2 linked regions of the Thermosphaera aggregans genome follow. The protein of the gene in region 1 binds, or shares a complex with, the protein of each later gene. Links are inferred from orthologs where the notes say so. Each region holds a gene or a part of one and is shown on either strand. Other genes may lie near its edges.

The links.
Region 2: the proteins of IMZ38_RS02555 (region 1) and IMZ38_RS00505 are in contact, whole or in part, in a crystal structure (PDB 2QMU), measured with the Saccharolobus solfataricus proteins. The link is inferred for Thermosphaera aggregans from one-to-one orthologs. Residues at the interface, in WP_231918336.1 of Saccharolobus solfataricus: Met1, Leu2, Arg4, Leu5, Tyr6, Lys8, Leu9, Pro10, Ile106, Lys108, Lys109, Glu110, Lys111; in WP_009988771.1 of Saccharolobus solfataricus: Trp33, Pro65, Glu66, Gln148, Val151, Asp152, Val154, Ser155, Lys156, Ala159, Leu160, Tyr163, Arg164, Lys167, Ile180, Ile181, Pro182, Val183, Ser184, Leu186, His187, Ile189, Asn190, Asp192, Ser193.

Annotation. Positions count from the first base shown.
Region 1 is NZ_CP063144.1:434,256-437,559, forward strand. What follows is about bases 224-2,941. They hold IMZ38_RS02555 (translation initiation factor IF-2 subunit beta), read left to right. Parts: upstream 224-1,224; coding sequence 1,225-1,659; downstream 1,660-2,941. Other genes in these bases: IMZ38_RS02550 (tRNA (N(6)-L-threonylcarbamoyladenosine(37)-C(2))-methylthiotransferase), read right to left, coding at 224-1,162; IMZ38_RS02560 (DUF424 domain-containing protein), read left to right, coding at 1,676-2,011; IMZ38_RS02565 (60S ribosomal export protein NMD3), read left to right, coding at 2,021-2,941. In the rest of the region: more of IMZ38_RS02550, read right to left, coding at 1-223; more of IMZ38_RS02565, read left to right, coding at 2,942-3,079; IMZ38_RS02570 (translation initiation factor aIF-1A), read left to right, coding at 3,083-3,304. UniProt on the Methanocaldococcus jannaschii protein: eIF-2 functions in the early steps of protein synthesis by forming a ternary complex with GTP and initiator tRNA.
Region 2 is NZ_CP063144.1:82,184-85,030, reverse strand. It holds IMZ38_RS00505 (translation initiation factor IF-2 subunit gamma), read right to left. Parts: upstream 2,126-2,847; coding sequence 875-2,125; downstream 1-874. Other genes in the region: IMZ38_RS00500 (30S ribosomal protein S6e), read right to left, coding at 2,191-2,844; IMZ38_RS00510 (PIN domain-containing protein), read right to left, coding at 468-860; IMZ38_RS00515 (DNA-directed RNA polymerase), read right to left, coding at 1-373. UniProt on the Methanocaldococcus jannaschii protein: eIF-2 functions in the early steps of protein synthesis by forming a ternary complex with GTP and initiator tRNA.

The sequences.
Region 1 (3,304 bases):
GCCTGCCAACCCATGTGTTAGAGTACTCTGTTACAAACACCGGCAGGGTTGATCCAACATATTTCTCCCTAACCTTAAGCCCCATCTCCTCCACGGTTTCAAGCATTCTGAGCATTCTTTCCTTTCTAACACGTGTCGGAATGTTCGGCATTCCAGCTGAAAGTGTGTTGGGTCTCACGCTGTAGCCTGCGAAGTGAACTCTTTCAAACTCTAACTCCTTAATTATCTTCAAAGTATTTTCGAAGTCTTCCTCATCCTCGGAGGGGTGGCCTACTATTATATCGGTTGCAATGCTAACGTCACTGATTTTCCGCTTTACCTCTTTGATTAAACCCCTGTACTCGTCAACAGTGTATTTCCTATTCATAGCCTTCAACACTTTGTCGCTACCAGACTGCAGAGGGATGTGCAGAAACCTGTAGATCCTGCGGTCAGAATTGACGGCTTCAACCAGCTCGTCAAGGATTGGTGGCAGGTGCTCCGGGTTTATCATCCCTATTCTAACCCTGAACTCTCCCTGCAGTGTTGAAATCCTTCTCACCAGTTCTGGGAGACACCGTTTACCGTACAGGTCTACTCCGTAAGTGCCCAGGTCCATCCCCGTCAACTGTATCTCCACCGCGCCCATTCTCACAGCGGTCTCAACGGATTTTACGATTGCTTCAACAGTGTGGCTCACTAATACTCTTCTAGCATGTCTTGTTATGCAGAAGGAGCAGTTGCTCAAGCATCCTTCTTGAATAGGTATTGGCGCAATCCTGTTCTCGAAGAACAGTCCTATCCTGTCTCTCTCCCTAACCCCATCCAGCATCACAACCTTCCCGCTTGATTCCACTGCTACATGGATTCTGGAAGAGTTCTGCGGGGAGACAAGGCTGGCTTCAGGAGCGGTTTTCAACACCTTGTATGGCTGTGCAGCGGGGAGGCATCCAGCAATCACGAGCTTCGCATTTCTCTCCTGAACCAGTCTTCTAAGACTGGTTATTTTCTTCAACATGTGTTGCTCCGTGTCAAGCCTAACCGTGCAAGTATTGATTATTACCACGTCAGCGCTGGAGGGGTCGGCAACAATAGAGTGCCCTCTCTCTGTTAAAACATGCTTCATCAAGGCTTCATCGCTCCTGTTGAGCGCGCAGCCGTATGTTTCCACGTAAACCCTCATTAAACCATCCATTAACAGAATTATTGTTAAATAGCCCTCTTAACAATAATCTCCCTGGAGAGGTGTTGTTTTTGAAGAGTATCAGGGACTACAGTTACGAGGAGCTGTTGGACAGGGCGATTCAGAGACTGCCGTCTAAGAAGAGCAGCGGCGAGGTTTTCGAAATCCCCAGGGCCGAGGTTTTGATCGTTGGAGGCAGAACTATTGTTCACAATTTCTCGGAAATAGCTGAGGCTCTTGGTAGGGAGAAAGATATTGTTCAAAAATACTTTGTCAAGGAGCTTGGTGTTCCCGCCTTCCTCAACGATGCTGGGCAGTTGCTATTGCAGGGCAAGTTCAACGCCTCAGTCATCAACAAGCTTATAGAAGTCTTCGTTGAGAAATACGTTAAATGTCCCACCTGCGGAGCCATCCACACGAAGCTTGCTAAGAAGGGCAAGGTTTTCGTGATGAGGTGCGAGGCCTGCGGCGCGGAGACCACGCTACCGGCTTTCTAGAGCGCGTGATGTCTTGATGGAGGAGAAAGGTGGTCGGGAAGCCTACACCGGCTTGGAGTATGTAAGCGTAAGGTTTTCAGACGACGAAGTAGTAGTGTCAGTGTGCGATGAAGAGGTTCTGGGAAAAACCCTTGTCGACCCGGATAAGGGCATTAAATACGTAGTAGACCCTTTCTTCTACAAGGGGGAGCTTAAAAGTGTTGAAGAAGCCTTGGAGATCCTCTCCACTGCTACAACAGGCAACCTGGTTGGCGAGAGAATTGTTAAAGCAGCAATAGAGAGGGGGTTCATCCATCCTGATGCCATTCTCATAGTTCAAGGTGTTCCAATAGCCTTCTTCGCAATACTATAGGTGTTGCATATGAGGTTCTGCGTGCGTTGCGGAAGAGAGGTACCGGACGAGGAGATTATTGGAAACCACTGTCTTGAATGCTATGTTAAATACCTCACCCCATTCAAGGATAAGCCGAGGCTTGAGGTGACGGTCTGCCCTAAGTGCGGTGCATGGTTTTACAAGGGAGAGTGGAATCATCCTTTGGAAGAAAACGAGGTTTTAAGAAGAATCGCGATGGGGGAGTCTAAGCGCTTCCTCAGGGAGGAAGTGGAGGTTTTAGATGTTTCGGTGGTTAAACCACTCCATAAAATCAGCGCGAGCGAGCACGGGGTGACCTTGAACTATCAATTATTGATTAAGGAAACCAATCCCGTGAACTACGAGCTGGAAGCCCCTGTTAAAATAACCTACAAGCCGTGCCCCTCATGCTTAGCCAGGGCAGGAGGTTCTCATAAAGCATTAGTCCAGGTAAGGGTTGAGGGAGAGGTAGATGTCGAGAAGCTGGCTGAGGAGGTTGAGGAGCTTATTGTTAAGGCTGGGCTGGCTTCAAGCGTCACAGAGGTTGAGACTGTGAGGGAAGGCGTGGACGTCAAGTTCGAAGACCCTGTTGCCGCCAGGAAGCTTTCAAGCATTCTGAGCAGGAAGTACGGGGCATCAACAACCGAGTCCTTCAGGTCAACCCGGTTTGACGCTCACGAGGGTAAGTGGAGGGGTGTTGTAACGCTGTCCGTGAGAATCCCGCCAATACACAAGGGCATGGTGGTCGAGTACCAGGGTGAGGTTGGCGTTGTCGAGGAGGTTTCGAAAGGACTGGTGAAGATAAGGATTCTTGAAACAGGAGAGCATGTTCAGACAAAGGTGTCAGGCTACTGGGATGGAAGGATTAAGCCGTTGCCAAGGGCTCACCTAGGCGGCAGGTATGTCGTGACGAGTGTTGACAAGAACTACGTCTACTTGCTCAACGAGGAGACGGGGGAGCTTAGAGAGGTTCCGGTTAAGCCCGGGTATTCTCATTTAAAAGCCGGCGATGAAGTATTATTATTGTCAATAGAGGAAAAGGAGTATTTGATAAGGGAGAGTGATTAGGTTTTGCCTAAGAAGGACCAGGGTCTAGGGCCCGGAGCAGAAACACCGTTCCCCGGGGACGATACAGTAGTCTGCGGCGTCATAAGGCATCTCGGCGGGGATTACCTGCTGGCAAAATGCATGGATGGCGTGGACAGGAAGGTTAGGATACCGGGGAAGCTTAGGAAGAGAGTGTGGATTAACGAGGGAGACATAATTCTCGTCGGACTATGGGATTTCAGCCCG
Region 2 (2,847 bases), 350 kb from region 1 along the record:
CCACCTGGTTAATGTATACGAAGCCGTCGAGCACTCCCAGGTCAACGTAGAGCCCGTTCTTGGTTACCGTTACAACCTCTCCCTCTACAACCTCCTTCAGGAATGGGTGGAAGACAAGTGCTTCGAACTCAACGTTATGGTATGTAGCCCCGTCGCCCGGTATGATCTTCCCCGAGGGCTCAATGTCTAAGCCTAGAATGGTAACAATTATTGAAGGCTCCTTCTTCTCCTCACCGGTAAACGGGTTTTTCAAGATGACAACCGATCCCTCGTACTGCTCCCTAAGCTCTTCCAGAGCAACCTCCTCTAAGGGTCTCCCGAACTTCGAGGGCGGTATTCTGACAACGTCTTTAACCTTGATAACGTTGTACAATCACGCAACACCTTGTCATTGATGTTTTAATAAGCACTTTATAGTATAAATCAATAATCCTTTTATAAATAACTTAAGTATTGAAAAACACTCCTCAGTACTCGAGCAAGCCCTCAATCACTATTCTACGCGACTCCTCCCTCAGGTATACCTCTGATAAACCCTTCTCCCTCGCCCTCCTCCTCAGCTCCTTATCGTTAGAGGCTACTGCGGCATTGTTTAACACGGCGTACTCTATGATCGCGTCATCAGTATTCTTTAAATCCTCCCGGTATTCCACTATCCTACACTTCTCTCTTGCAATCCTAGCAGCGAGCCCGCACTTCTTCCTCATCAAGCCACCCTCCCTCTCCCCTATCGCTTCCAACTCCCTGAGGGAGTGTGTTAGGACAACGCACTCAGGCTTGAACGCGACCTGCTCCTCAATCATCTCGAGGAGTGGGAAGCCCTCAGCCATTAAGAGGAGCATGTTAGTGTCTAAAACAATCAGCGACGGCTTCCTCAGCTGACTGATTTAACAACACCCCAGCCTGCCAGCCTCCACCTTCCCAGAACCCTCCTGCTTATCGCCACCCTCCCGCCCTCCCAGACGGCGGCGGGATCTTTGAGCTCGACAGTCATAGCGGACTTGCCCACCCCTGTTACCACGCCGATCCTGGTGGCGGTTCCTATGGTGAGGACAATGGTCTCCTTAACCTGTATCGGCGGGAGCTTGGTCATCTCCTTAGCCCCTACGACTCTTTCCAGCACGCTGTACTCTATTTCAAGCATTTTAGCAATAGGCGGCTGGTGGTCAGGGTGTGAGACAATGTTTCCAACCATTGAGTCAGCCTTCGTCAGCGAAGGGTCGAGCGGTGTTCTAACAGCTGCCAACCCTCCAGGCCTCGCCTCCTCAACCTGTAGCTCGCCGAACCTTATCTCCTCAATCCTCGTGGTGATTGGTTCATACTTGTAAGCTGTTTTAGAGCCTCCCACAGGTGTTTTCACACCGGGGAGGATGGCTATTTCATCCCCAACCTTCAACACGCCCTGGATTAGTGAACCCCCTATCACGCCTCCCACCAGGTCTTGGAACGATGTCCCAGGCCTGTTAACATCGAAGCTTCTGACAATAAACATTAACGGGGGCTTGCTCAGGTCTCTCTTAGGCGTGGGTATCCGCTCCTGGAAGCTCTGGAGGAGGACGTCAATATTCGTCTTGTGAAGGGCGCTGACAGGTATTATCGGCGCATCCTCCGCTACAGTTCCCTTCACCAGGTTCCTTATCTCCCTGTAGTTTTCAAGAGCCCTCTCCCTTGTCACAACATCTATCTTGTTCTGAACTATCACGATATTCCTTATCCCTATAGCGTTCAAAGCGACCAGGTGTTCAACAGTCTGGGGCTGTGGGCACGGCTCGTTCGCAGCCACCACCAGTATTGCTCCATCCATGAGCATTGCACCGCTCAGCATGGTAGCCATTAAAGCTTCGTGGCCGGGGGCGTCAACATAGCTTACTCTTCTGAGAAGCCTTGACTCGGAGCCTGTTGGGCAGACCTCCTCCGTGGTGTAGGCTTCAGGAGGCTCCATGTCCTCGCAAACCGCTATGTTACCGTCCGCGTAGCCTAGCTTAATAGTCATACCTCTCTTAAGCTCCTCGCTATGCCTCGCAGTCCAAATACCTGTTAAAGCCTGAACCAGTGTTGTCTTACCATGGTCTACGTGCCCGACCACGCCAATATTGACTTCCGGCTGCTGCTTAACCCAGGGCATGATGAATCCCTTGTTAAAACCAATCCTCTAGGATTTATGGGCGAGGTTGCTTTTATACTAAGAAACTACTTAGGATAGACGATCACGGTGTTAACCTGTACGATGTCTGGGGCTATGGTGTCCCCCCTGATCATCTTCCTCCTTCTCTCACCATTCCTCTCAGGGTAGAAGCCGGGGGGTCCTGATAGAAGGGCTTTCTTCTTAACAGGCCCCTGTATGTCAGGCCTCATCGGGAACCCGCTTATATCGCTCCCGCCCGTTATCCTCAGCTTAACGTTCCTTAAACCGATGATGGAGCCGTCTACCTCGTCACCTATCTTCAACCCTACAAGCGACGCTGTCCTCTCATCGTTTACTCTTACCTGCCAGGCGCTAGCCCTGAAAATCTCGCCCTCAAGCTCCGTGTTGCCTGAGAGGTTTATCAAGAACTCTGAGTTAACCAGTACAGTGTTTTCGGGAACGTTGTCAGCGGGCTCAAGCCTTCCAGTGATCTTGATCTTGTCCCCGGTGTCAGGCCTTCTCATCCTAATTGTTGCTACTCCGTGGACAGCGTTAAGCTCTTCTAGAAGCTTCCTCCCAACCCTTATAACGGGGAGTTCGAACTTATCCTTCATCTGATCCGTGAAGGGTACTTCAGCATCCCCTACTACTTTAACCTTGACTGTTTTACGGTTCTTCGGTGCTTCAGGGTCGTTTACAACTATTTTGAAATCCGGCATACA